4 regions of the Sinorhizobium sp. NFACC03 genome follow, and region 1 is predicted to be linked to each of the others. Evidence: riboswitches for the same ligand, from Rfam matches in the RefSeq annotation. Region 1 holds a riboswitch; each other region holds the start of a gene.
The links. Region 1 has a riboswitch for thiamine pyrophosphate ahead of thiO (glycine oxidase ThiO). Riboswitches for the same ligand answer to the same signal wherever they lie in the genome.
Positions count from the first base shown of each region.

Region 2: linked by a shared signal. The riboswitch ahead of thiB (thiamine ABC transporter substrate binding subunit) and the one ahead of thiO (glycine oxidase ThiO) in region 1 are both predicted to bind thiamine pyrophosphate.
Region 3: linked by a shared signal. The riboswitch ahead of thiD (bifunctional hydroxymethylpyrimidine kinase/phosphomethylpyrimidine kinase) and the one ahead of thiO (glycine oxidase ThiO) in region 1 are both predicted to bind thiamine pyrophosphate.
Region 4: linked by a shared signal. The riboswitch ahead of thiC (phosphomethylpyrimidine synthase ThiC) and the one ahead of thiO (glycine oxidase ThiO) in region 1 are both predicted to bind thiamine pyrophosphate.

Region 1 is NZ_FMXF01000028.1:31,129-38,370, reverse strand. Features, by position in the region: gene bioD (dethiobiotin synthase) at 1-331, opposite strand, end outside; gene BLU35_RS27045 (8-amino-7-oxononanoate synthase) at 328-1,473, opposite strand; gene bioB (biotin synthase BioB) at 1,470-2,486, opposite strand; TPP riboswitch at 2,899-3,019, shown strand; gene thiO (glycine oxidase ThiO) at 3,180-4,151, shown strand; gene thiS (sulfur carrier protein ThiS) at 4,148-4,345, shown strand; gene BLU35_RS27025 (thiazole synthase) at 4,349-5,122, shown strand; gene BLU35_RS27020 (thiamine phosphate synthase) at 5,119-5,724, shown strand; gene BLU35_RS27015 (amidohydrolase family protein) at 5,766-7,242, opposite strand, start outside.
Region 2 is NZ_FMXF01000006.1:537-7,778, forward strand. Features, by position in the region: gene BLU35_RS10945 (M48 family metalloprotease) at 87-1,598, opposite strand; gene thiQ (thiamine ABC transporter ATP-binding protein) at 1,902-2,621, opposite strand; gene thiP (thiamine/thiamine pyrophosphate ABC transporter permease ThiP) at 2,618-4,222, opposite strand; gene thiB (thiamine ABC transporter substrate binding subunit) at 4,254-5,282, opposite strand; TPP riboswitch at 5,332-5,450, opposite strand; gene BLU35_RS10965 (GNAT family N-acetyltransferase) at 5,596-6,081, shown strand; gene BLU35_RS10970 (thiamine diphosphokinase) at 6,166-6,816, shown strand; gene BLU35_RS10975 (ABC-F family ATP-binding cassette domain-containing protein) at 6,820-7,242, shown strand, end outside.
Region 3 is NZ_FMXF01000007.1:9,278-16,519, reverse strand. Features, by position in the region: gene BLU35_RS12245 (hypothetical protein) at 1-97, shown strand, start outside; gene BLU35_RS12240 (hypothetical protein) at 108-2,327, shown strand; gene BLU35_RS12235 (glycosyltransferase family 4 protein) at 2,324-3,625, shown strand; gene thiD (bifunctional hydroxymethylpyrimidine kinase/phosphomethylpyrimidine kinase) at 3,769-4,578, opposite strand; TPP riboswitch at 4,833-4,935, opposite strand; gene BLU35_RS12225 (hypothetical protein) at 5,364-5,645, opposite strand; gene BLU35_RS12220 (amidohydrolase) at 5,794-6,948, opposite strand.
Region 4 is NZ_FMXF01000035.1:14,394-21,635, reverse strand. Features, by position in the region: gene BLU35_RS29370 (dicarboxylate/amino acid:cation symporter) at 1-1,072, opposite strand, end outside; gene BLU35_RS29365 (sensor histidine kinase) at 1,301-3,169, shown strand; gene BLU35_RS29360 (sigma-54-dependent transcriptional regulator) at 3,173-4,537, shown strand; TPP riboswitch at 4,633-4,761, shown strand; gene thiC (phosphomethylpyrimidine synthase ThiC) at 4,852-6,672, shown strand; gene BLU35_RS29350 (hypothetical protein) at 6,727-7,242, opposite strand, start outside.

The DNA.
Region 1 (7,242 bases):
CGGTGAGAGGCACCAGAAGCCCGCCTGCCCCCTCGATGACGAGCGGGCGGTCGACCTTGGGCGGCAAGAGATGTTCAGGCCGGATCGACACACCATCGATCCGCGCCGACAGATGTGGCGAAGCCGGTGTCCTCAGCCGATAGGTCTCAGGCAGGATGCAGTCGGGCGGGATCCGACCGAGCCGCGCTACAGCCTCGCTGTCGGTTTCTTCATCGAGTCCCGACTGCACCGGTTTCCAGTAGCAACCGGAAAGCGCGTCGGTCAGCGCCGCGGAGAATATCGTCTTGCCGATGCCGGTATCCGTGCCGGTAACGACGAAACGGCGCATCATGACCGCTCCTCCGTCGTTGCGACCTTCAAGCCCTGCAGCATGCGCGTGATCATCGGCCGGTCGACATTCAGCGTGATCGCGATCCGAAGCCGCGCCGTCCCTTCGGGAACAGTCGGTGGACGGATCGCCCTGATATCAAAACCCTCGGCGCGCATCCGCGCCGCAATCCGCACGGCGCGACCGTTGTCGCCGATCAGGACGGGCTGGATCTGCGAGCCGCTGCCTTCGACGCCGAGGGTTTCGGCAAGCGCCCGATTGGCGAAGGTCCGGAGATCATCGAACGCTGCCCGGCGCTGCGGCTCATCCACCAGTGTCAAAAGAGCCTCGCGCACGGCGGCAGCGATCAGCGGCGATGGCGCCGTGGAATAGATGAAATTGCGGGCACGGTTGACAAGATAGTCGCAAAGCACGGCGTTTGCGCCAACGAGGGCGCCGGAAACGCCGAGCGCCTTGCCGCAGGTATGGAGCACAACGAGATTCCGTCGGCCTTCCAATTCCGCGGCCAGACCACGGCCGTCGGGTCCGAAAACGCCGGTCGCATGCGCTTCGTCGACCACCAGAAAACCATCATGCCGCGCGGCCAGTGCAGCGAGATCCGCAAGCGGCGCCCGGTCGCCATCCATGGAATAGAGGCTTTCAACGGCAATCCACGGATGTCCCATGCCGCCGCGCTTTCGCCAAGTGCCGATCGCATCGGCGAAGGCGTCGACGTCGTTGTGCTTGACCGCGACCGCGCCGGCCCTGCTTGCGGCGATACCCTCATGGGCACTCGCATGGATCAGGCTATCGTGGACGATGATGTCGTCGCGCTGCGGCAGCGTCGAAAACAAGGCGGCATTGGCCGCATAACCGCTGCCGAAGAACAGCGTTCGCTCCACGCCAAAGAAGGCGGCCGCCTCCGCCTCCAGCGCCTCATGTTCCGCATGGTTGCCGCGCAACAGCCGCGAGCCACCGCACCCGACCGGCAGGCCGCGCTCGATCGCCGCGATGATCGCCGCCTTGAGACGCGGCGAACCGGCAAGCGCCAGATAGTCGTTCGAGGTGAAGTCGACCCCACTGCCGGAGGCGAGTTCGCGGCGGCGCTCCTTGCGTTCAAGGCCGTGAAGCGTCTTCTCGTAGCGGTGGAGCAAGCCCGCGGTCATTCGGCCGCTTCCGGTTCTGCCGTAGGCGCCATCGGCTTCAGCCCGAGGCGGCGGAAGAGTGCCGCATCGTGATCCTCGCCGGGGTTGTCGGCGGTCAGCAGCGTTTCGCCGACGAAGATCGAATTGGCGCCGGCGAAGAAACAGAGTGCCTGCATCTCGTCGCTCATGTCGGTGCGGCCGGCTGAAAGGCGGACGTGAGACGCGGGCATGAGTATGCGGGCGAGTGCGATGGTGCGGACGAAATCGATCGGATCGACGGGCGCCGCATCGGCAAGCTTCGAGCCTGGGATCGGAATCAGCATGTTGATCGGCACGCTTTCGGGGGGCACCGGCAGATTGGCGAGCGTCACCAGCATCGAGATCCGATCGTCAGCCGTCTCGCCCATGCCGAGAATGCCGCCGGCGCAGACCTTGATGCCGGCCTCGCGGACGTTTGCCAACGTTTCCAGCCGGTCGGCAAAGCTGCGGGTGGTGATGATCTCGCCGTAGAAGCGCTCCGACGTATCGACATTGTGGTTGTAGTAATCGAGCCCGGCATCTGCGAGCCGCCCGGATTGTTCCGGCGTCAGCATGCCAAGCGTCATGCAGGTCTCTATGCCGAGCGACCGGACGCCGCGGACCATGGCGACGATCGCCTCCATGTCGCGCTCCTTCGGGCTGCGCCAGGCGGCGCCCATGCAATAGCGCGTCGCGCCGCCATCCCTCGCTTTCCGTGCCTCTGCAAGGACCTGTTCGACTTCCATCAGTTTCGACGCTTTCAGCCCCGTCGGGTAGTGCGCCGACTGGCTGCAATAGCCGCAGTCTTCGGCACAGCCGCCGGTCTTGATCGAGAGCAGGCGGCTCATCTGGATGGCATTGGGGTCGAACTGGGCGCGGTGAACGGACTGCGCACGATACAGAAGGTCGTTGAACGGCAAATTATAGATTTTTTGCGCGTCGGCCAGATTCCAACCGGTTTTGGCGGGTTTGGTGGCTCCGGAGGTCGGCTCGGTCGATCTGTTTGTATCCAGCATGTTCGTTCACTCCCCTGTTTGCGGCTAAGCAAAATAGATAGAATCCATTATTATCTATAATTTTCACGGGCACGCCATCAAGCAACCACCCAGAAGGAGAGCGCACTCTACCACTTCAATCATAGCGTGCTTTTATATGATTCAACGGATGCGGCAGGAAGGGCAAATGCCGCAAATCTCCACCTTGGTGGCGTCAGCTGATGGCAATGAGAGCAGCCGCCAAATGCCCAGATTTGCGGACCTTGCGCCTCGCACCATCCGCAGATCTCCCGACCGATGCCCGCTACCGACACCACCGAGCCGCAAAAACACATGCCTTTTCAATTTTTATAGATAATTTTCAGCCGAAGAACCGCACGCGAGGTACACGCCGGCAGCCCTTGACAAAATCCGCTCCAGCCGCTCAGTTTGAAGCATTCACCAGGGGTGTCCCGACAAGGGGCTGAGATTCTGCTAGGCGACTTCCGCGGCGCAGTGACCCGTTGAACCTGATCCAGTTCATACTGGCGTAGGGACGGTGCAGACATCGCTGCCGCATTCGCGTTCGCGCGAGCAGATCTCGGCAAGGCGTCCTTCCCTCTCTTCCGGTCCGAACTGGGTCTCCAACAATGGAGCCTCGGCAATGCGTATCTTCATCGCGATTCTGCTTCCTTCAGACCGACGTTCGGCTCGCCGTAGCTGGGCGCATTGACCATGCGCGTCCTGATCAAAGGCGCCGGCGTCGTCGGGCTGACCTTGGCACATGAGCTGATCGGCCGTGGCGTCGAGGTGGCCGTTGCCGAGCGGCAGCCGGACTTCGGCGGGGCGGCGTCGTGGTTTGCCGGCGGCATGCTGGCGCCCTGGTGCGAACGCGAGAGCGCCGAGGAAACGGTGCTGACGCGCGGCATCGGCGCCATCGACTGGTGGGACCGTGCGCTTCCGGGCGAAGTGTCACGCAACGGCACCCTCGTCGTCGCTCCGCCGCGAGACGTCGGCGAACTCAAACGCTTCGCTTCGCGCACGTCCGGCTTCGAATGGCTCGACGGAGAAGCGATCGCGAGACTGGAGCCGGCGCTTGCCGGTCGCTTCCGAGAGGCGTTGTTCTTCCCCGGCGAGGCGCATCTCGACCCGCGCCGGGCGCTTGTCTTGCTGCGGCAAAAGCTCGTCGAGAACGGCGTCGCCTTCATCGGCGAGGCGGATAATAGCAGCGACAGCGATCTGATCGCCGACTGTAGCGGCGCTTCGCGGATCGGCCCCATCGCCGGCCTGCGCGGCGTGCGCGGCGAGATGCTCTATCTGCAGACCGGCGAAGTGGAATTGTCGCGGCCAGTCCGCCTCATCCACCCGCGCATCCCGCTCTACATCGTACCGCGCGGCAATGGTCTGTTCATGTGCGGCGCGACCATGATCGAAACCGACGACGGCGGTCCGATTGCCGCCCGTTCGCTGATGGAATTGCTGAACGCTGCCTATGCGCTTCACCCCGCCTTCGGCGAGGCGCGCCTTCTCGAAACCGGCACCGGCGTCCGGCCGGCCTTTGCCGACAATCTGCCGCGCGTCATGCGCGCCGGAAACACCATCACGCTCAACGGGCTCTATCGCCACGGCTTCCTGCTTTCACCGGCCTTAGCCGAGGAAGCGGCGAACCTTGCCCTTGCCCAGAACCTGAAGGGAGACGCCGCATGAAATTGACCGTCAACGGCGAGGATCACGACCTCACAGTCACGACCCTTGCCGAACTCCTGGCCGCACTCGACTTCGAAGGGGATTGGCTTGCCACCGCCGTCAATGGCGAGCTGGTGCACCGGGCCGACCGCTCGGCCCGTTCCCTCAGCGATCGCGACCGGATCGAAATTCTCTCGCCGATGAAAGGAGGCTGAGACATGCTGACGCTTTATGGACAGGAACTGCGTTCCCGCCTGCTTCTGGGCACCGCCCGCTACCCCTCGCCTGCCGCGCTCGAAGACGCGGTTCGTTCGTCGGCGACCGAGATTGTCACGGTTTCGCTGCGCCGCGAAACCGCCGGCGGCCGTCAGGGCGGCGCTTTCTTCGACCTGATCCGGTCGCTCGGCGTGCACGTGCTGCCCAACACCGCCGGCTGCCACTCGGTGTCGGAGGCGGTGCTGACCGCCAAGATGGCGCGCGAGGTCTTCGGCACCAACTGGATCAAGCTCGAAGTCATCGGCCATCAGGATACGCTTCAGCCCGATGTCTTCGGGCTGGTCGAAGCAGCACGCATCCTTTGCGCCGAAGGCTTCGAGGTCTTCCCCTACACGACCGACGACCTCGTGGTCGGCGAGCACCTCGTCGAGGCCGGATGCAAGGTGCTGATGCCCTGGTGCGCGCCGATCGGCAGCGCCATGGGGCCACAGAACATCCCGGCGCTGCGCGCCATGCGGGCCCATTTTCCGGATATGCCGCTGATCGTCGATGCCGGCATCGGCCGGCCCTCACACGCAACGACAGTGATGGAACTCGGCTTCGACGCGGTTCTGCTCAACACCGCCGTCGCCGGGGCAACGAAACCGGCCCTCATGGCCTCCGCCTTCGCCCGGGCAATCGACGCCGGACGCGATGCCTTCGAGGCGGGCATGCTCGAACCGCGCGATTTTGCCGTTCCCTCCACGCCCGTCATCGGAAAGGCGGTGTTCGCGTGAAACTCGACCCCTTCTACCTCATCGTCGATAGTGCCCAATGGATCGGGCGGCTGGTGCCGCTCGGCGTGAAACTGGTGCAGCTTCGCGTCAAGGACCGTCCGGAAGCAGAGCTTCGCGATGAGATCCGCGCGGCCAAGGCGATCTGTGACCGTCATGGGTGCCAGCTCGTCGTCAACGATTACTGGCGCCTCGCAATCGACGAGGGCTGCGATTTCGTCCATCTCGGCCAGGAGGATCTCGCGGATGCGGATCTTGCCGCAATCCGCGCTTCCGGCCTGAAGCTCGGCCTCAGCACCCACGACGAGAGGGAGCTGGAGACGGCGCTTGCCGCCAAGCCCGACTATGTCGCGCTCGGACCGATCTATCCGACGATCCTGAAGCAGATGAAATGGGATCCGCAGGGGCTGCCGCGCCTCTCCGCCTGGCGGGAGCGCGTCACGCCGCTGCCGCTCGTTGCGATCGGCGGCCTCAATATCGACCGGATTGCCGGCGTCTTCGAGCATGGCGCCGACAGCGCCGCGGTCGTCACCGATATCACGCTGAATGCCGATCCAGAGGGGCGGACGCGGGAGTGGATTGCACGCACGGCGCCGTGGCGCTGATCGAGGAAAACAGCGGGATCACCTGACGCCGTGGCTCTGCCTCAGGCAATCGCCAGTTCTGAAAGCCAGGCCGAACCCAGGCCGTGGTTGTCGCAATAGGCGGTAAGCCGGTCGCGCGTTTTGCCGGGCCGGTCGAGACCGAGAAAGCGGGAAGCGTTCCTCCAGAGGATATTCTGCTGGTGCTCGTCGCTGACGCTGGCGAGCGTCAGTTGCTCGACTATTCTCGAAACATAGGCGTTGTAGTCCTTCTCCAGCGCCATCATCGACCAGTCGGTGCCGAACATGAGATGGCGGGCGTCCGGGTCGTAATCATCAAGCCATTCGTCCAACAGCTGCCGGATCTTCGTGTGAAGATTCTTGTCGTCGCTGCTGACCAGTTCGCTGAGATAGCTCAGATCCGCAAACAGGTTCGGGCGACGCTCGTGATCGATCGTCCTGCCGATGATCTCTTCCCAGGTCGGCGGCCCGGAAAACTTGTCCTGGGCACAGGAGACCATCACGCCTGTCGGCGCCCCCGGGCGCAGGATTTCGTCGAAGGCGCCGAAATGCGCGAGATTGATCCGCAGCTTATCGTACTGGTTCGTGTCGAGCAGCTTCTTCCAATAGGCGGGGCTTGCAAGATTGCCGTAGCCGCAGCCGGCCCCGATGCTGTTTTCCGCATGGGCCATGATCGGCACATCGTTGTCGCGACACCAGGCGTAGAGCCGCTTCAGCGCGCCATCGATCGCCGGATCCGCATTGCCCCATGCCTTGAAGCCCATCGGCGGGTAGATTTTGACACCGATGAAGCCCTTTTCCATGATCGCGTACTGGACGTTTGCCAGCGATGAACCCGGCCTTTGCGCTTCCCGATGCGGATCGAAGCCGACGAAGCTGTGCATGCGGATGCCGTGCTTCCTGGTGACGATCTGCTGGACCTCGTCCATGACGTCGATCTGGTCGCGCTGTGGCGATGATGTCCCGTGAAGCGATTTATCGAAGTCCAGGATGCTCGGCGTGATCAGAGAGAGCCGACATTTGGAAGCGAAGATCTCGACATAGGCTTCCGCCAGGTTTCCCCGGTAGTCCTGCATCAGCCGGACAAAGGAAAGATAGGTTCCGATCTGGTCGTGCGCCTTTGCGGCGGTGGCGACGGTATCGACATCCGCTTCACTCACGCCGCCGCCCGAACGCCGCTGGAATGTCTGGGGCAGATCGGGAGTTCCGCCGAGCTGGCGCAGCAAACCGTCATAGTCAGGGGATTCGCCAAGACTGCGCCTCGAAAACGTCGATCGTTGCTCGCCTGCGCGCGCGATCAGATCCCTTACCGCGACGCGCAATTGCTCGTCCTTGCGCCGCGCGAGCTCGGCGTCGGAAAGGCGCCGCGCGCCTTTTTTTAAAACAGCAAGTTCATGTTTGGCTTTGGGCGCGACATCGCCAAGCGCTGTCACGAGAAAGACCACCAGGGCATTTTCCAGCCCCTTCGCCTCCTCAGCGTTCGCGGAGAGCCTTTTCTCCGGCATCTTCTCCCGCAGCGCC
Region 2 (7,242 bases), on a different contig from region 1:
AGGCACTGCCCTGTGTTCGAACATCGAGGTCTGGCGCAGCAGCGAAGGCCGGAGCCTTCAGCAGCATATGCGCCTTGGTGCCGTGCTTACTCGGAAACGATCTTGACCTTGTCGCCCGGCTTCACTGTCGAGGTGACCTGCATCGCATTGATCACCCGGAACAGGTCCAGCTTGCGATCCGTCCCCATCATGCGGGCGGAAAGCGTTGCGATCGTCTCGCCGGGCCTTACCGTTACGACGCGGATGCGCAGAGGCTTCAGCGATTGGGCCTCGCCCTGCGTCATGCGGCGGAACGAGCTGCGCAGCTGGTTCGCTGTCGGCTCGAGCGCGTTCGAACCCTTGGGAACGGCGGTCAGGAAGCGGTAGATGCGGGTGTCGATGCGGATGACCGTGACATCGAAATCCCAGCGATCGGCCGAGGCACGCGCGGTCGCGGCTTCCAGACCGTTGATGTTGATCGGCCTGATCGTGTCGGGCTGCAGGCCGGTGACCCAGCCGCTGGCGATATAGTCGGTCAGGCTGCGACCGCCCGTATCCGCCACGCCGTCGAAGCGCACAGCGATGTCACCGGGTCCGGTCGCAAGGACCGCTTCTGCCTTGTTGTCGATCTGGAAGCCGGTCGGCACGTCGAAACGGATTCCGAGCTGGCCGTGCAGGAAGGTCTGGCCGCGGACATAGCCTTCCTGGGGGCTGTCGCCGTAGAGCAGGCCGTCGATACCGGCGAGGTAATAGTCCCGGCCGCGATCGCCGCTGGTGCCTTCCGGCCCGAAGGCGCGGGCATGCCTGCGCGCAAGGTCCACACGCTGCGGTGCATTCGGGTGGCTCGACAGGAAGTCGAGGCTCTGGTCGGATTCCGGATCGACGGCGGTGAAGCGGCTATAGGCTGCCATCGAGTCCAGGAAGCGTGCGGCGGCGTAAGGATCGTAGCCGGCTTCGCCGAGCATGCGCACACCGATGACGTCGGCCTGGAGCTCCTGGTTGCGCGAGAAGGCCGCAAGCCGCAGTTTGCCGCGGGCGAGCGCCTGCTTGCCGGCGAGATCGGACGACAGCACCTCGGAGACCACGCGGCTGGCGATGACTTCCGCTTCCTCGCGTTGCTGACGTTCGATGCCGTGGTTGGCGGTGACGTGCGCCATCTCGTGCGAGAGCACGGCGGCGACTTCGGAGGCATCATTGGCAAGGGCCAGCAGGCCGCGGGTGACATAGAGATAGCCGCCCGGCAGCGCAAAGGCGTTGATCGCCGGCGAATTGAGGATGGTGATGCGGTAGGACTGTTGCGGGTTCTCCGAGACGGCGGTCAGCGCTCCGGCGATGCGGGCGACCAGCCGTTCGGTCTTCGCGTCCTTGTATTCGCCGCCGTAGCTTGCGACGATGCGCGGATGTTCGCGTGCGCCCATCTTCGCGCGCGGATCGTTCTTCTGGACCTCGTCGACAATCTGCGGATTGGACGAGGGCGAAACTGTCGGCTCGTAGGATTGCTCGATCACCGACTGGCATGCGGAGAGAAGCGCGGTCGCGATCAGTGCAACCACGGCGCGTGCACGCAGCCGTCCGCGTTTCGGCGGGAACCGGTCGTGTGTGACTGTATGCCTCTCCATGCCTCAGCCCGTTTCCCGTCTGTCGCTCCACCCGCATGCAGCGGGGCAATGGAACGACAGCGTTGAAAGTCCTACTTTTTCAGTCCGGCAGCGTTGCTCCGCCGCGACCGTTCAGCCCTGGTCTTGCTGTATCTGATTTCAGCGCCACCTGCCTAGTTTGTCTCGGTAGAAATAGTTGCCCCGTGGTATCACGGCAACGGATGCGCGAATATTCGCGCTCCCGGCCGGATATTTCGCGCGTCGCACGGCGCCGCGGTCAAATTGTGGCGATCGGCTGAGGGCGAGGAGAAACCGGCCCCACCGTCACGCGTTGCCAAGAAAGCGGTCGATTGCCGCATTGTCGCGCCGCTCCAGGAAGCGGTCGAGCATATCGTGTGCAATGATACGCCCCTGGTCGAGAAAAAGCACGCTATCGGCCAACGCCTTCACGTCTTCGGGATGGTGCGTGATCATCAGAATGGTGTTGCCTTCTTCCGCGTGCAGTTCGCCAAGAAGCGTGCGCATGCCGGTGCGCATCCCGGGGTCGAGGGCAGCAAATGGTTCATCCAGCAACAGGAGGGGGCGGTGCCGCACAAGTGCGCGGGCAAGCGCGACCCGCTGGCGTTCGCCGCCGGAAAGCGTAGGCGGCAGCCTTCGTCCGAAGCCTTCAAGCCCAACGCGGCGAAGCGCGTCCTCGATCCTCTTCCGATCTTCGTCCGTCAGGCGAAGTGCCGGGTCGATACCGAGGCCGACATTGGTCGCGACATCGAGATGGGCGAAGAGATTGTTGTCCTGGAAGATCATCGAGACCGGACGCTCCGAAGGTGCCTGGTTGGCAGCGTTCTGGCCGAGGACACGGATCTCGCCGTGGTCGGCATCTTCAAAGCCTGCGATGAGGTGAAAGAGCGTCGACTTGCCGGAACCGGAGGCGCCGGCAACGGCGACGATGCCGCCGGCAGCGATAGTGCAATCGAAGTGCAGCGTGGTCGTTTCGAAACGAATCTCGACATTGCGCAGTTCTATGGCAGCGTTGGGCTCGGTCATGCTTTGCGTCCTTCCCGCCGGCGGACGTCTTCCGCTGTGCCGAGGATGGTGAAGATCAGGCAGAGAAGCCCGAGGAAGAGGGCGAGGCCGGCCGCATCGGCGGTGCGGTAGCTGCCCATGCGGCTATAGAGCAGCCAGGGAAGCGTCACCATGTCCTGCGAGCCGAACAGGGCGACGGCGCCGAGATCGCCGAGCGATAGCGCCATGGCGAAGGAGAGCGCCATCAGCAGTGGCCTTCGGAGCGCCGGAAGGTCGATCCATCGCAGGCGATGAAAACCGCGGATGCCGAGGCTCGCTGTCAGCCGCTCGGAACGCGCCGCGTGCGTCGCCATGGCCGGCGCCAGGATGCGGTGGACGAAAGGAAGCGCCATCAGGGCGTTGATTGCCACGACGATGGCAGGCGCAAAGCGCGCGACATCGCCGAAGGGGCGAAGGAGCAGAAACCAGCCGGCGCCGAGCACGACAGGCGGCACCAGCAGGATCAGCGAGGTACTGGCGCCGATCGCACCGGCAAGGCCGTGTGCCGGCGCGCCCGCATGGCGTGGCGCGGTGACCGTCGCCGCGGCGCGGATCATCACGGCCGCCATGGCGACGGAGGCGAGTGCCGAGGCGAGCGCGATCGCCGCACTCGTCATCAGTGCCCGGTGCACGCTCGGATCGCGCGCGAGCTTCAGAAGATCGGCCTGCAGGCCGGAGACGACCACCGCAATCAACGGGACGATGAGGAAGAGCAATGCCAGGATGATCCAGGCGCCATCGTTGAACAGCGCCGCTGTCGTTGTGCCATCGAAGCGTCGAACGGTTCGGCCGCCGGTCATGCCCTCTTCCGGATCCGTTGCCAGACGTCTGAGGATGAGAAGCAGGACGCCGGTCATGGCGATCTGCAGGCCGGACAGCGCGATGGCGCGTGGCGGATCGAAATCGAAGCGCAGCGCCTGATAGATCGCGACCTCGATGGTGCTGGCAGCGGGCCCGCCGCCAAGCGTCAGCACGAGCGTGAAGCTGGTGGCGCAGAGCATGAAGACGAGGCCGGCCGCGCCCGGCAACAGGCCGCGCAGGACGGGCCATTCGATGAAGCGGAAGAGCGCTCGGGAGGGCATGCCGAGATTGGCAGCGCTGCGCCAGTATTCGGCGGGAATGCGCTCGAGGCCGGCCAGGAACAGGCGCGCCGCAAGCGGCATGTTGAAGAAGACATGGGCAAGCAGGATGCCGAACAGGCCATAGATGCTGATCGGTTGCTCGAGGCCGAGCCAGCGCAGGCCGGAATTGAGGAAGCCCTGGCGTCCCCAGATCTCGATCAGCCCGAGTGCGCCGACGAGAACGGGCAGGCCGAGCGGCAGCGCCATCAGCCGCAACAGCCAGATCCGGCCGAAGAAACGCGGCCGCCGCGCCAGCGCCCGCGCCACCGGTATCGCGAAGAGCACGGACAGCAGAGTGGAAAGGCTTGCCTGCAGCAGCGTGAAGCGGGTGACGCGCCAGATATAGGCGTCGAACAGAGTGCCTTCGTCCGTGCCGCCGGTTTGGGCGAGCAAGGCGGCGATCGCCAGGCCGACGAAGAGCAGGAAGGCGCCGAGGCAAATCGCCCCGGCGACAACAGTCATGCGGTTTTCGCGAAGTGCGAACAATCCGGCCTCAGTTCTTGCTCATGGCAGCAAGCCACTCGTCGATCCAGGCCTTGCGGTTCTTCGCGACCTCTTCCGATGGCAGCAGGAAGGTCTTCTCCGGGTTGACCAGCTTGTTGAAGGCGTCCGGCAGCGGCTCCTTGGTTGCTGCGACCGGCATCATCCAGTTGGTTGTCGGAATGATCGACTGGAATTCCGGACCGGTCATGAACGCGAGGAACTGCTTTGCCAGTTCCGGCTCCTTGGCACTCTTGGTCATGCCGGCGACTTCGATCTGGATGTAGTGACCTTCCGAGAAGGTGGCCGCCTGGTAGCGCTCGGTGTTCTCAGCGACCATGTGGTAGGCGGGCGAGGTGGTGTAGGAGAGCACCATCGGCGCTTCGCCCTTGGTGAAGAGGCCATAGGCTTCCGACCAGCCGGGGGTGACGGTCAGAACACGGTCCTTGAGCTTCGCCCAGGCAGCACCCGCCTCGTCGCCATAGACCGCCTTGACCCAAAGCAGCAATCCGAGGCCCGGCGTCGAGGTGCGCGGGTCCTCGATGACGATCTTCTGCGACGCGTCGCCTTCGACCAGTTCCTTGAGGCTCTTCGGCGGTGTCTTCAGCGTCTCGGTGTCGTAGACGACGGCGAAATGGCCGTAGTCATAGGGCAGGAAGGTGTCGTCGGAGAAGTTGCCGGGCACCTTCAGGTCCTTCGCTTCGATGCCATGCGGTGCGAAGAAGCCCGTTGCCTTTGCTTCCGCCACGAGGTTGGTGTCGAGACCGAGCACGATGTCGGCCTTCGAGGCAGCACCCTCGAGCTTTAGGCGCGTCAAGAGTTCGACGCCATCGGCAACACCGACATAGTTGACCTTGCATTCGCAGGTCTTTTCGAAGGCTTCCGCCACCTTGGCGCCCGGCCCCCATTCGGTGATGAAGCTTTCATAGGTGTAGACGGTCAGCGTCTTGTCGGCAGCGGCGGCATAACCGGTGAAAACAAGGCTTGCGCTTGCGGCCAGCGCTAGCCGGCTAAGTATTTTGAGCTGTGATGAATTGGACATGCGAAGCACCTCTCCCAAAGTTCGTTGTTGCACGGGAAAAGGGCGTATCGGTGCGATCGCGTCTAATCCCTCCGCCGGTATGAGCCGGATCAGGTTCCGCGGGTTGGCGTTTTGACGCCTCTCAGCCTCCGGCCGCCATGCGGTCGGGAGGCACCCCGTTAGAGCGGCAAGAGATTTACCGCTGCGGCGGCTCCATGGCAAGCGGTGTTTGGAATGGGCGACGCATGGGGCGAGCCCATTTTCTGTCGGGCGTTTTCGCCAACCGGCAACTGCGCTATGACACCATCACGCTTGGCCGCAAGGAGGAAATCCCATGCCAGATATGCTAGTTCGACTTTATGCCCTTCCGGCAGAGCCCCAGTCGCGGCTTGGTTCAGGCATCAGCATCCGTCGCGCCATGGCGCCGGAACGCCGTCTGGTGGTCTCCTGGATCGAAAAGACGTTTGGCGCCGGCTGGGCAGGCGAAGCGGAAGCTGCCTTCTCCTCGACCCCGACACGCATGCACGTCGCGGTGCACGACGAAAAGATCGTCGGCTTTGCCTGCCACGACGTGACAGCGCTCGGCTTCTTCGGCCCAACCGGCGTCGATGAAGGTATGCGTGGGCAGGGCATCGGCGAGGCGCTGCTGCTTGCAAGCCTGACGGCGATGCGCGAGGCGGGCTACGGCTATGCGGTCATCGGTGGCGTCGGCCCGGCGAAGTTCTACGAGCGCGTGGCCGGCGCGATCGAAATTCCCGATTCAACACCCGGGATCTATGCCGGCATGCTATTCCCGGAACCGGTGCCGGAAGGACACTGACGGCTTCGGCAAATTGCTGCGATCGCAGCGGTTTGCGGTTTTCTTCGTTTTCCTTCCGCGATCCTTTGCGCTATGGGCATTGCCATGGCTCGATCGACCTTCACCATATTGCTTGGCGGCGCCCTCTCGGTGACCAGCCGGCTGACAGAGCAGCTCAGCGGCAGCCGCTTCGTTGCCGCTGACGGCGGCATGCGCCATGCCCGCTTGCTCGGCGTCGTGCCGGATGTCTGGGTCGGCGATTTCGATTCGACCGAAGACGCCCTGCTGTCCGAGTTCGCCTCCGTTCCACGCGAGCCCTACCCGGCGGCAAAGGCTGCGACGGATGGCGAGATCGCGGTCGAGGCTGCGTTGTCCCGCGGCGCTGATCGGCTGATCTTTGCCGGCGCGCTTGGCGGCAGCCGCAGCGACCATGCCTTCCTGCACCTGCTGCAGGCCGCAGCGCTTGCCGAGCGCGGGCTTTCGGTGCTGATGACCTCGGGCGAGGAAGAAGCCTACCCGCTGCTGGCAGGCACGCTCGATCTCGACCTGCCGAAAGGTTGTCTCTTTTCCGTGCTGGGATTGACCGAGCTGACCGGCCTTTCGATCGTCAATGCGCGCTATCCGCTTGACGATTTCACCCTGCCGTTCGGATCGTCCCGAACCGTTTCCAACGTTGCGGAGGGTCCCCTTCGCTTCAGCCTCAAGAGCGGACGCGCCATCGTGCTTGCCCGCCCCTATGATCTTTCCGGAGCCTGAGCCTTGGCGCCCCCAATTCTGAAACTCGACGATATCTTCTTGACCTTCGGCGGCGCGCCGCTGCTTGCCGGTGCCAATCTGCAAGTGGAACCGGGCGATCGCATCTGCCTTGTCGGGCGCAATGGCTCGGGCAAGTCGACCTTGATGAAGATCGCCGCGGGCCTTTCAGAGGCACAGTCGGGCGAGGTGTTCCGCCATCCCTCAGCGACCATCCGCTATCTGCACCAGGCGCCGGATTTCGACGGCTACGACACGGTGCAGGCCTATGCCGAAGCCGGTCTCGGCCCGAGCGACGATCCCTATCGCGTCGCCTACCTGCTGCAGCATCTGGGCCTGACCGGCGAAGAAGACCCGACGCGCCTTTCGGGCGGTGAGGCGCGCCGTGCGGCATTGGCGCGCGTCATGGCGCCGGAACCTGACATCCTG
Region 3 (7,242 bases), on a different contig from region 1:
ACGCTCGAACGGAGACTTGAAGCCAGCATTTCTGCTTCTCTTCGTGCTTGCGGGCTTTACCGCAGGTGCGATCCTGACGCTTCTCCTGCGGACCTGAGGGGCGCATCATGCCCAATCAGGAGCTTTCCCTTTCGCCGAGCCCGGCACCGCTTGCCCGGATCATGCGCAGCGGACGGATCGTGGTGTGCCCGATCGACGAAGCCTTGCTGCTGGTGATCGGCGCCGGCGGCCCGATGGCCGATCAGTTGCCGGTCGAGATCGACGGAGATCCCGCGACCCAGGCGATCGCCTCCATCATCGGCTGGCGGCTTTCCGCGCCACAGGCGTCCGCCACCCATGGTTTCGCCGCGCTTATCCCTGTCGACCGCACCCGTGGCATGCCGGCAACGCTGCGCTTCGGAAGGGAAGGCAGCGGCAAACGCTACATCGTTGCGCCCCGCACCGTGTCGACAGGCGATGTCGCCGCGATGCTGAAGGAGCTCGCCGGCCCGCAGGTCGTTCACGTGCTTGGCCGCCTGGTGGACGTGTTGATGAAGCCGCCGCTCGATCCGCGGAAGCTGACAGCGATCACAGCCCTCCTCAAGGCGGGAACCGCGAAAGACGGCTACATAGAACTACTCGGTGAGAGCCACGATGATGCGATCGCGCTCAAGGGCTGGGCGAATGACATTGCGGCCGGCGTTAGCCGGGTCATCATCCGGGCCGAAAACGCATCGGTCGCCGAGTGCAGCATCGCGGTTTTCCCGCGCAACGACGCACCGGAAGATGCGGTCGGCTTCCTGGGCCTCCTGTCTGCGGATGATCTGCCGCGGGCGCGTGACATCCAGGGCATTTTCTATCGTGGGCGTGGCGCCTGGCGCTATGCACCGGTCCACGAGCGAAAGTTCGTTGCTGGCCCCCTTGAAACGCCAGGTCATCTTCGCGCGATGCTGCTCCAAAGCCAGAGCTCGCCGCAGGTGCTGTTGCGCCTGCGCGAAGCAGCCAACGGCTTTGACGGTACAGAAACGATCTCAAGTCTCCCCGTTCCGGTCCGGCTCGGTGTCGACGCACTCTATCAGGGCGATGAAGGCGCCTTCCTGATCTCGGGCTGGATGCTTGATCCGGACGATCATGTGCAAAGCGTTCGGCTGCGTCGGGGGCGCACTGAAGCGCGTCTTGATGGCGGCTGGACCCGCACGGAGCGGCTGGACGTCGAAGATGCCTTCGTGGACCGCCCGGAATTCAAGGGCGCGATATCCGGACATCGCCGTTCGCACGGTTTCATCGCTTTCGCGGATGGCCTCGTCGGCGATCCGGCAGCACCCCTTCACCTCGAAATCACCCTTCGCGATTCTCGTCGCGCCTATATGCCGCTTCACCCGACACGGCTGTCGGCAAGACACTCGACGCTGCGGCTGCTGAATGCTATCGATCCGACCAGTTGGGCCTTGCCCGATATCGTCGATCGCCAGATCGTTCCGTTCCTCGATGCTGCTCGCGCGGGCGCACCAACCATCGAGACCGTCATAGACATTGGCCGCTTCGGTGAGGCTGTGGGGGCGGCAATCCTTGTCGCCGTGGGAGAGGCCGAGGAGGATTTTGCCGCCCTGTTGGGCCTTCTGGCACTCGATCCGCATACGCGGCAGGCACCGATCGTACTCGTCCTGCAATCGGAACAGTTTCGCCGGCGCGCCGCCGGCATCCGGCGGCTTGCGGAATTCTATCGCTTACCGCTGCGCCTTTTGTCCGTCGAAGGTTCAGGCGATGCCAGCGACCTGGCGCGGACTGCGGCGCGGGCCATCGACAATGAGACCGTCATCCTGCTGTCTGCTTCCCTTACGCCGGCCAATCCCGGTTGGTACCAGACGCTCGTTGCGAACTATGAGGCAAAAAGCGGAAGCATCATCTCGCCGACCCTTGCCTATGAGGATCATTCGATCCGCTGGGCCGGCAGTTCGTCGCTCGATCGCGCGGATCATCTGCAGTCGAGCCGCTATGCCGGCTATCCCGTCGGCGCTGTGAACCGCCTGAAGCTGACCCGGGTGGCGACCGCGTCGCTCGAGTGCTGCATCATGCCCCGCAAGGCGCTTCTCGACGATACCGGCCCTTCGCCGGCCTATCTCGGTGCGTCTTTCAATGGGCTGGATCTTGCCTTGAGGCTGAGCCGTAGGGGCTACGAATCCTATTGGCTGCCCGCCTTGCAGATGCTCGGGTCGGATGAGGCGTCTGGTGCCGTTTCGGCAGCCACGGCCAGGTACGTGGAGCGTGTCGATCAGACGCTCTTCCGTGGCCGCTGGATCCAGACCGTCGAGCCAGACACCACGACCCACAATGAGGTTTCGGCATGAGTGAGAAACTCCGCGTGCTGGTCGTCTCGCACGGCCACCCGACCCATTCATTGGGTGGCGCCGAGATCGCCTCCCATGGCTTGCACAAGGCATTGAACGGCCTGCCGGGTATTGAATCGATCTACCTTGCCCGCGTCGGCAATCCCGTGCCGCGCCACGGCGCGTCGGCGCTGATGAGCCTTCGCCTGGCGATGGACGAAGTGCTCTATCATGCCGAGGACTTTGATCATTTCTTCCTGTCCAACGGCGATACCGACGCGATCCGCCGCGACCTCTTGCGCTTTGTGGGAGACATCAAGCCGGACATCGTCCACTTCCACCACATCATCGGCTTCGGGCTGGAAGCGCTTTATGCGGTGCGTGACGCCCTGCCGAAAGCACGCATCGTCGTGACCTTCCACGAGTACCTGCCGATCTGTCACAACCACGGACAAATGGTGAAGCGGCCCTCGGGTCAGCTTTGCAACGGCGCTTCGCCAATCAGCTGCCATACGTGCTTTCCCGAAATCCCGGTTTCGCGTTTCGTACGGCGTGAGCAGTTCGTGCGGGGCATGCTGAACCTTGCCGACGCCTTCATCGCCCCAAGTGCTTTTCTTGCCAATCGCTATGTCGAGTGGGGCATCGCTGCCGAGAAGATCTTCGTGATCGAAAACGGCATCGTCCTGGGTGAAAAGACGCCCGCGCGTGAATTGCCTGCGCCGACGGCACGTCGCAATCGTTTTGCCTATTTCGGGCAGATGACGCCCTTCAAGGGCGTTCACGTGCTGATCGACGCGGTATCGCGTGTGCCCGACGATATCTGGGGCGACGATTCAACGCTGATGATCTTCGGCGCCAACCTCGAGCGTCAGCCGACCGAGTATCAGGACCGGGTCGCGAAACTGTTCGAGGACGCCGGCCGTCGCGTCCGCTTTTACGGCTCCTACCAGAACCAGGACATGCCGAGGCTGATGCGATCGGTCGATTGGGTTGTGATGCCCTCGGTCTGGTGGGAAAACTCACCGATCGTGATCCAGGAGGCGCTTCACCATGGCAGGCCGATCATTTGCTCCGACATCGGCGGCATGGCCGAGAAGGTCCGCGATCGGCTGGACGGCTATCATTTCCGGACCGGCAGCGCACAGGACCTTGCGGATCGACTGATCGACGTTCTGAGCACACCAGGGTCATGGGACAACCTTAGGGCAACGCTCAGGCGCCCGATGAGCCATGTCGACTGCGGCCGCGAACATGTCGCGCTTTATCGGAAACTGCTCAAGGAGGAGCAGCCGGTTCACCCCAGCGCCGCGGTGGCCTGAACCGAAACGAGCGACCGGCACCCGCATCTGCAGGCGACGGACTTCCCGCCTCAGGTCATTCCATTGCCTTTAAACAATCGAATGACCTGCCTTTTTAGACGTGAACTTGGACGGCCGAGCCGGCGCACGGCTCCGCAGCGCCATCAATCGCCGCTAGGGCTCCACCACTGGTGGAAGTGGTGAACCGGTCCCCGGCCCTGCCCGATCTTGAGCGCCGATGCAGCAACAAGCGCCTCATGCAGATAGGTCTTGGCGGCGATGACCGCGTCTTGAAGCGTCTGCCGACGGGCAAGACCGGCGGCGATTGCGGCAGACAATGTGCAGCCGGTGCCATGATCGTTTGTCGTCTCAACCCGCGGGCGCGACAGGCGCAAGGAAGTGTCCCCGTTAAAGAGGATATCAGCCGCTTCATCGGCCTTGGCATGCCCGCCTTTCATCAGCACGGCGCGCGCACCAAGCTTCAGGAGCATCTCCGCCTGCCGGGCCATTTCCGTCTCGTTCTCGGCAATCGCGCGGCCCGTCAACAGAGCCGCTTCGGGCAGGTTGGGCGTCACGATAAGCCCAAGCGGCAGCAATTCCTCTTTGAGCGTCGCGATCGCATCCGGACGTAACAAAATGTCCCCTGAAGTGGCGACCATCACCGGATCGATGACTGCTAAATGCCCGTATCGCTTCAGGCCGGTCGCGATCGCAGCAATGGTCTCCTGGCGGGACACCATTCCGACCTTCGCAGCGCCAACCGCGAGATCCGAAAACACAGCATCGATCTGAGCTGTAACGACAGCCGGAGAGATATCCTCAACGGCCGTAACACATCTGGTGTTTTGCGCGGTGACGGCCGTGATCACACTGGCACCATAGACGCCGAGCGCCGAAAACGTCTTCAGATCCGCCTGGATGCCGGCCCCCCCACCGGAATCCGAACCAGCAATAGTAACGGCGATGGAGGTCATGCCTGGCTCCGCTGAAATGTGGAAGCGGGTCCAAATATGGCAAACGCGCTCTCAAGCCACAGGCTCAAGCACGCGCAAACTGAGGTGGGTCTTCCATGCAACCTCGAAGAATCCGACAGATTGAGCCGATGGGTCGGTCGTCCCGCCCCCCGGAATTCTTCGTCGCCATATTCTAAACTATGTGCAGGCACCAACGATCTCCCAAACCAAAATCATGGAGACCCGGATGAACGGCGGAGACGCGGCGGGTGTGCCAGAGTGGCCCTTGCCGTTCCTACGCCGGTATGATCCGGATCAGGTTCAAGGGTCTGGCTCACCACCATCTCAGCACCGTCAGGTGCGCCCCTCGGCAGGCTTGAATGCTATGGGAGCGTGGCAGGGGCTGTCAATTGCTCGAGTTCAGCGTGCGCGATCGTCGGCTCGATGCGGAAGTCGGTGGCATTCAAGGTGCTCAACAGCGAAAAAGGCCCCTTTTGCCTTGAGAGCGCAAGGAGCCTTCTGTCTGAGCGTTCGACTTCACAGACGTCGAGACTTTACTTTTCTTGTCCGGCAACGCAAGGGCCAATCGAAAGGGCACCCTCCAAGACAACGGAAATTTCGCGTATTGTGCCGGCGTGCCGTGTGCACCTTTAGGAAGAACGGGTATGGCGCCTTCAACGTGCGGCTATCTCAAGCATTCGAGATGGTCTGGTGCTTAAGCTGGGCGAGCACTTCGACCTCCTTGCTCCTCCGGGCTCCTTGCCAAGCTCGCGGTCACCTGCACCTTCTGCCGCTACGTCCTTGGCTTACTGACCCGCCCGCTTGGTGCACTGGTTCTGCTGCTTGATGCAGGCGATCTCGGCCGTCGAGCATTCGGCAACGCCGTTCACGACAGCGCAGTGCGAGCATTGATCGGTGAACTCCAGGCAGTCCGGATTGGCCTTGATGAAGTCCTGCAGGCTGGCATCCTGGGTCTGCTGCGGTGTGGCAGTAGCATCAGCACCGGGCATATCCGCCGCGTGAGTGACTGTCATCCCCGCCATGGCAAGCGCCAGGCAAAGCGCGACGCGATAGGTGGCATGCCTCATCCCCTGCTCCTCCTCAGCGCAAATCCGGACGCGGCGCAACACGGCTCTCCGTTCGGGACTGCACAATTTCAGAGAGTGCCGTTTCAGAGAATGCCGTTTCAGAGAGTGCCGTCACAACGGCCGTCGCGCAAGCGACCGTCCGCCGGCCTCACCCCAGTTCGTTGCGGATCGCCCGCATGAAGACCTTGGCGCCGATGCCGATCAGGCCATCCGGAAAGTCGTAGTCCGGATTGTGCAGCCGCGCATGGTTTTCGCCGGCGCCCAGGAAAAACATCGCTGAAGGCGCCACCTGCCCGAAAAGCCCGAAATCCTCCGACCCCTTCATCGGCAGCACGCCCTCGCCCTGATCATGGCTGATGCCCTCCTCGTCCATGGCGCGTTCGAGCGCAGTCACGGCCACTTCCGCATTGCTGCATTGATGGAACACGTCCTCGTAGACGATGGTAACCTTGAGCCCCGCGACACCTGCCTCCGTGGCGGCCAGCGCCTCCGCACGGGCGACGAGGTCGGCCATCCGCTCGTCGGTCAGTGTCCTGAGCGTCGCCCAGATCTCACCGTAGCCGGGACTGATGCCGAAGGCCGCCTCGCCGAGCCGTGCATGCGTCACCGTCACCATCGTATAGTTTTCGTCGAGCGGCCCGTTATTGCCGAGCGCCGTCAGACCGGAAAGCAGCGCGGCCATCGCAAAGGTCGGGGCAATGCCGTCCTCCGGTGTGGAGGCATGCGCCGTCTTGCCGGAAAGCGAAATACGCATGCCGCGCGAGGCGCAATTGACCGGCCCGGTGCGCAGGGCGGCATGGCCGAAGCCGATTCCGGGGAAATTGTGCAGCGAGAAGACGAGATCCGGCTTGATCTCCGCAAATTTCGGATCGGCGAGGACGGCCGCGGCACCCGCTCCGTTTTCCTCCGCCGGCTGGAACATCAGGATCGCCCGCCCTTTGGTCGGTCGCTGACGCCCGAGCCCCTTGGCAAGCGCGATCAGGATCGTCATGTGTCCGTCATGGCCGCAGAGATGGCCGTTGCCCTTGATCTGAGAGCGATGCGCGATCTCGGAGATCTCCTCGATCGGCAACCCGTCGAGCTCGGCGCGCACCATCACCGTTGGTCCCGGTTCGCGCCCCTCATAGATCGCCGCCACACCGTGTCCGCCGAGGCCGGTGAGAACGGCATCCGGCTTCGTCTCACCGAGCGCCGTCACGATCGTTTCCGCAGTCTCCCGCTCCTCGTCCGAAATCTCCGGCCGCCGATGCAGGTCGCGCCGAAATGCGCTGAGCGCCTCGAGGTCACGGTCGATTAGAAACATCACGCCCTCCATGAACAAAAATCCGCGATCTCGCTATGACATCCTCCGGCACCATGGCTATGGGCATAACGGGCCGCACCCTGGAGGGCCGCGGCAAGCCCACGTTAGACCATCTCGGCTCTCCGATGAAAAGTCCAAAGCGGTAGCCGATGGCAACCATGTGACTGCCGCATCTCTGAAGGACATGGTATCGCGGGCTTGGGTGTTCCTCTCTGCACAACCCAACCGATCCCCACGGCTCGCCGAACCAGCGGCGGCAATGGCTGAATGCCGGTACGACCACTTGCCTCCAAT
Region 4 (7,242 bases), on a different contig from region 1:
CGGTGATGCCGGCAGCACCCTTGGAGCTCAGCATGGCGACGAGCAGCAGCAGCACCTGGTCGCCGAGCGACAGTGGAATGTCCATGGCCTGGGCGATGAAGAGGGCCGCAAGCGTCATGTAGATGTTGGTGCCGTCGAGGTTGAAGGAGTAGCCGGTCGGGATGACCAGGCCGACGACCGAGCGCTTGCAGCCGGCCTTTTCCATCTTGCTCATCAGGCCCGGCAGTGCCGCTTCCGACGAGGATGTGCCGAGAACCAGCAGCAGTTCTTCCTTGATGTAGCGGATCAGCGCGATGATCGAGAAGCCATTGTAGCGGGCGACGGCGCCGAGAACCAGGAAGACGAAGAGGAAGGACGTCAAGTAGAAGGTGCCGATCAACATCGCCAGATTGGCGATCGAGGCAACGCCGTATTTGCCGATGGTGAATGCCATGGCGCCGAAGGCGCCGATCGGAGCGGCCTTCATCAGGATGCCGACGAGCTTGAAGACCGGCAGCGTCAGCGCGTGCAGGAAATCGACGACCGGCTCAGCCTTGTTGCCGACCATCGCCAGCGCGAGACCGAAGAGCACGGAGATGAACAGCACCTGCAGGATGTCGCCATCGGCAAAGGCACCGACCAGCGTCGTCGGGATGATGTTCATCAGGAAGCCGGTGATCGTCTGCTCATGTGCCTTCTCGGCATAGGTCGTCACGGCCTTGACGTCGAGCGAGGCGGGATCGATGTGCATGCCGGCGCCCGGCTGCACGACATTGGCGACGATCAGGCCGATGATCAGCGCGAGCGTCGAGAAGGTCAGGAAGTAGATCATCGCCTTGCCGGCGACGCGGCCGACCTTGGCGAGATCGGTCATGCCGGCAATACCGGTCGCGACCGTCAGGAAGATGACCGGCGCAATGATCATCTTGACAAGGCGGATGAAGGCATCGCCGAGCGGCTTCAACTCGGTGCCGAGCGACGGATAGAAATGGCCGAGCAGGATGCCCGCCGCGATCGCCGCCAGCACCTGGACATAGAGATGACGATAGAAAGGTGTCTTGCCGCGCGGTTCCGCGGATTGGTCGATAATCATGATATCCTCCACTGGACCCAGTCCGGCGTCATGCCGGGCCTCCCGGGTCAATTTCCGATGCGCGACAGCTCGGGCTGTCATGAGGATGTCATTTGCAACGGGCGTGCCAATTCTCTGCGGCGAGAGCCAAGCCCTTGAATCGACGTGGATGTTTCGTTCATACGGTTCGACACGCACAAAGAGTTGAGCGGATTTCCGCACAGGTCACCTGGAAGTCTGAGCGAAAAAATGCACAATCGCGCCATGTTCAATGCCTTATCCGCCCCCCTCAATCTGGCAGATCTCGACCGGTCGATGCGCCGCACCTGGCTGGTGTTCGCCGGCTTCGCCATCGCCCTGCTTGTCGCCGCCCTCCTGCTTGCCGGCGAATATGGGCGCAACCGGGCACTCGAAACGGTCGATGCCCAAAGCCGGATCGATGCCAATCTGAAGGCGTCGCTGTTGCGCGCCGTGCTCGAACGCCAACGCTCGACGCCGCTGGTGCTGGCCGACGACGTCGAAGTGAAGGCAGCGCTTTCGACCCACAACGATCAGGCGCTGCAGCGGCTGAACGAGAAACTGCAGGCACTTGCCGCCAACACGGACGCCGCCGTCATCTATGTGATCGGCAACGACGGCGTTGCGATCGCCGCCAGCAATTGGCGTGAGCCGACGAGCTTCGTCGGCAACGACTACGCCTTCCGCGAATATTTCCGCATGGCGATGCGCGACGGCAAGGCCGAGCACTTCGCCATGGGCACCGTCAGCAAGCGGCCGGGTCTCTACATCTCTCGGCGGGTCCAAGGCCCCGGTGCCCCGATCGGCGTCGTCGTCGCCAAGCTTGAATTCGACGATGTAGAAGCTGAATGGCTCGCTTCCGGCAAGCCTGTCTATGTCACCGACCGGCGTGGCATCGTACTCATTACCAGTTTCCCGTCCTGGCGCTTCATGACGACCAGAACCATTCCGCGCGACCGGGTGGCCGCGATCCGCGACAGCCTGCAATTCGGCGACGCCTCGCTGCTGCCGCTGCCGTTCCGCGACATCGAACCCACGAGCGACGGTTCCAGCGAATTGCGGGCGCTACTGCCGGGCGACAGCGAGCAACGATTCCTGCGGGTCGAAACCATGGTTCCGACCACGAGCTGGCGGCTGGAGCAATTGGCGCCATTGGATGGTGCGGTCTCGGCGGCAACCCGCGAGGCCCGGCTGATTGCGCTGGCCGTGATCGTGCCGCTGCTCGCGCTTGCAGCCTTTCTCCTGCGTCGCCGCCAGGCCCTGACCTTGGTTGCGACAAGGGAGCGTGCTGCACGCGATGAACTGGAGCGCCGCGTGGCGGAGCGCACCCATGACCTCAGCCTTGCGCGCGATCATCTCGAAACGGAGATTGCCGACCACCGGCGCACCGGCGAGAAGCTGCAGGCGGTGCAGCAGGAACTGGTCCAGGCAAACCGGCTGGCGATCCTCGGCCAGGTGGCCGCCGGCGTCGCCCACGAGATCAACCAGCCGGTCGCGACCATCCGCGCCTATGCCGACAATGCCCGCACCTTCCTCGACCGGGGGCAGCAGCAAACGGCGGTCGAGAACCTCGTCAGCATTGCCGAGCTGACCGAAAGGGTCGGCACGATCACAGACGAGCTCCGCAGCTTCGCCCGCAAGGGCCGCTTCGTCGCAGAGCCGACACCGATGCGCGAGGTGATCGAGGGCGCCTTGATGCTCTTGCGCAGCCGCTTTGCCGGCCGCATGGATGCCATCGTCATCAACCTGCCGGAAAACGGGCTCAGCGTGTTCGGCAGCCGCATCCGTCTTGAACAGGTCCTGATCAATCTCCTGCAAAATGCCTTGGAGGCACTCGGCGAGCGCAGCGATGCCGAGATCCGCGTGCGCTGTGAGGAAGGTCCCTCCGACACGGTCTTGCTTGTCGTTTCCGACAACGGCCCCGGCATCCCACAGCATATCCGCGAGGACCTGTTCACCCCCTTCAACACCTCGAAGGACGAAGGGCTCGGCCTTGGACTCGCCATCTCCCAGGAGATCGTCGCCGACTATGGCGGCGAGATATCAGTCGAAACCAGCGACAAGGGCACCGTCTTCACGGTTCGCCTGAAGAGGGCCTGAGCGATGCAGCCGTCCGTCTGCCTCATCGACGACGACAACGATCTGCGCAAGGCGATGACGCAGACGCTGGAGCTTGCCGGTCTTGCCGTCACCTCGCATGCGAGCGGCGCCGAAGCGCTCGAGACCCTCGACGCCAATTTCGACGGCATCGTGGTCAGCGATATCCGCATGCCCGGCATCGACGGCCTGGCACTCTTTCGCCGCATCGCTACCTTCGACAAGGACCTGCCGGTTATTCTGGTGACCGGCCACGGCGACATCCCGATGGCAGTTCAAGCGCTGCAGGATGGCGTCTACGACTTCATCCCAAAACCTTTTGCCGCCGACCGACTGGTGCAGAGCGTGCGCCGCGCGCTCGAAAAGCGACGGCTCGTCATGGAGAACCGCGCGCTCAAACGGGCGGCCGAAACGGCCGGCAGCAGCCTGCCGCTGATCGGCCAGACGCCGGTCATGGAGCGCTTGCGCCAGACGATCCGACACATTGCCGATACCGATGTGGATGTGCTTGTCGCCGGTGAAACCGGCAGCGGCAAGGAGGTCGTTGCGACGCTACTCCACAATTGGAGCCGGCGCCGCGACGGCAATTTCGTGGCGCTGAACTGCGGCGCGCTACCGGAAACGGTGATCGAAAGCGAACTCTTCGGCCACGAACAGGGTGCCTTCACCGGCGCCCTGAAGAAGCGTGTGGGCCGTATCGAACACGCGAGCGGCGGCACGCTATTCCTCGACGAGATCGAGGCGATGCCGCCGGCGACCCAGGTCAAGATGCTGCGCGTTCTCGAAGCCCGCGAGATCACGCCACTCGGCACCAACCAGGTGCGCCCCGTCGATATCCGCGTCATCGCCGCCGCCAAGATCGACCTCAGCGACCCGGCCCAGCGCGGCGACTTCCGCGAGGACCTTTACTTCCGGTTGAATGTCGTGACGCTGTCGATCCCGCCGTTGCGCGAGCGCCGCGATGATATCCCGCTGCTCTTTTCGCACTTCCTGACGCGGGCGGCGGAGCGCTTCAGGCGCGACGTGCCTCACGTCTCGCCGGCAGTGCAGCAACACCTGATGACCCATGCCTGGCCCGGCAATGTGCGCGAACTCTCACATTTTGCCGAACGCGTGGCGCTCGGCGTCGAAGGCCCGCTGGGACAGCCGGTTGCGCCAGCAGAACAGCCGGGTTTCGCGCTACCGGAACGGCTCGAACGCTACGAGGCAGAGATCCTGAAGGAAGTGCTTCGCGCCCAGCGCGGCGACGTCAAGGCGACGATCGAGGCGCTCGGTATTCCGCGCAAGACATTCTACGACAAGCTCCAGCGCCACGGCATCAACCGAGCCGACTATGCGGAGCGCGGCGTTCCGGAAAAATCCGGCAGCTAACTCTCGTCGGCGGCCAAAATACACCCAGAAATTGCATCTTTGTCGACGGGCGAATTCGCGCTTGACGACCCGTGCCGTTCGATGGCTATCTCTTGGGCATTCACCAGGGGGGTCCCGCAAGGGGCTGAGATTCTGCTGGATGGCCGGCTTACCGGCTGTGGCGCAGTGACCCGTTGAACCTGATCCAGTTCATACTGGCGTAGGGACGGTGCAGATATCGAAGCCAGGATTCCGTGCGTCCAGCACCTGGCGGAGCGTCTTTCATCCTTCCGGCATCAGAACTGGGTCTCCAATCGCAAACTTGGAGCCTCGTCATGAATATTGCCACAAAGCCCACCCCTCTCACGGTCACCCAAGGCCCGCTTCCCGCCTCCCGCAAGGTCCACAAATCAGGCATCCTCCACCCGGATATCCGCGTGCCGATGCGCGAGATCGCGCTGCACCCGACCTCCGGCGAGCCGCCGGTTACCGTCTACGATTCCTCCGGCGCCTATACCGCCGACGATGCGGAGATCAGCATCGAGGCGGGGCTGCCGCGACTCCGTCGCAACTGGATCGTCGGGCGCGGCGACGTGGAAACCTACGAGGGGCGCATCGTCCGTCCTGAAGACAACGGTTTTGCCAGCGGCGACCGGCTGACGCCGACCTTCCCGTTCCAGCACGCGCCGCTCAAGGCGACTGGCGGCAAGGCGGTAACGCAGCTTGCCTACGCCCGCGCCGGCATCATCACGCCGGAGATGGAGTTCGTGGCGATCCGCGAGAACCTCGGCCGCGATGCGGCACGCGCGATAGCTCGCGACGGCGAAAGCTTCGGCGCCCATATCCCCGACCATGTGACACCGGAGTTCGTGCGCCAGGAAATCGCCAGCGGCAGAGCGATCCTGCCCGCCAACATCAACCATCCGGAATCCGAGCCGATGATCATCGGGCGGAACTTCCTGGTGAAAATCAACGCCAATATCGGCAACTCCGCTGTCACTTCGTCGATGGCCGAGGAGGTCGAGAAGATGGTCTGGGCGACGCGCTGGGGCGCCGATACGGTTATGGACCTTTCGACCGGCCGCAACATCCACAACATCCGCGAATGGATCATCCGCAATTCACCGGTGCCGATCGGCACCGTGCCGCTCTACCAGGCTCTGGAAAAGGTCAATGGCATTGCCGAGGACCTCAACTGGGAGGTCTATCGCGACACGCTGATCGAGCAGGCCGAACAGGGCGTCGATTATTTCACCATCCATGCTGGCGTACGCCTGCACTACATCCCGCTCACCGTCGATCGCGTCACCGGCATCGTCTCCCGCGGCGGCTCGATCATGGCCAAGTGGTGTCTGCATCACCACAAGGAAAGCTTCCTCTACGAGCATTTCGAGGAGATCTGCGACATCTGCCGCGCCTATGACGTCTCCTTCTCGCTCGGCGACGGCCTGCGCCCCGGCTCGATCGCCGACGCCAACGACGCCGCGCAATTCGCCGAACTGGAGACGCTCGGCGAACTTACGAAGATCGCCTGGGCCAAGGATTGTCAGGTGATGATCGAAGGCCCCGGCCACGTGCCGATGCACAAGATCAAGGAGAACATGGACAAGCAGCTCGCCGTCTGCGGCGAGGCGCCGTTCTACACGCTCGGCCCGCTGACGACCGACATCGCACCGGGCTACGATCACATCACCTCCGGCATCGGCGCTGCGATGATCGGCTGGTTCGGCACCGCCATGCTCTGCTACGTCACGCCGAAGGAACACCTGGGCCTGCCCGATCGCAACGACGTCAAGGTCGGCGTCATCACCTACAAGATCGCCGCCCACGCCGCCGATCTCGCCAAGGGTCACCCGGCCGCCCAGGTGCGCGACGACGCTCTCTCGCGCGCCCGCTTCGAGTTCCGCTGGGAGGACCAGTTCAACCTCTCCCTCGACCCGGAGACGGCCCGCAACTTCCACGACGAGACGCTGCCGAAGGAGGCGCACAAGGTCGCGCATTTCTGCTCGATGTGCGGCCCGAAGTTCTGCTCGATGCGGATCTCGCACGACATCCGCGCCGAGGCACAGAAGGAGGGGCTGGAGGCAATGGCCGCGAAATACCGCGAGGGTGGCGACCTCTATATGCCGGTCGCTGAGGTCGAAGCTCAGAGTTAAAGCGCACACGTCGGGAGGGACGCCTCGTAGTCCCTTCCGACGGCAAGGCGGATGCTAGGCCCTGGGGGAATAGCTTGCCCCCTTATCGGTTGAACGATATGTAAGGTTCACGCAAAAGTCGCCGCCGGCGGACCCGTCATTCACGCCAAGCTGCCGTCCTCTGCGGCGCTCTTGCACGACGACGAAAAAAACGCCGTTTACGAGGAGAATGACTTGAGGACACGCCTGCTGAGACTGACGGCCCTGTCGATAGGCGGCCTTGTGGCACTCGCTGGAGTTCTGCCACGCCTCGACGACAGCGGGAGTTTTGCCACGGGTTTTTCCTGGATTTCCGCCGCCCATGCGGACGACGATGTCGGCGGCGGGAATGGTGAAAATGGCACTGATGGCAGCGACCAAGGTGGCGAAAACGTCGGGAGCGGCGGAAGCAACGGCACAGAGGGTGGTGGCGATGGGGGTGGCGGCGATGGGGGTGGTGGCGATTGGGGCACCGGTGACGGCAGCGGCGTAGGCGGCGTTCCCGGCGGTACCGGCGCAGGCGGCGGAGGTGCTGCCGTCATCGACAGCGAT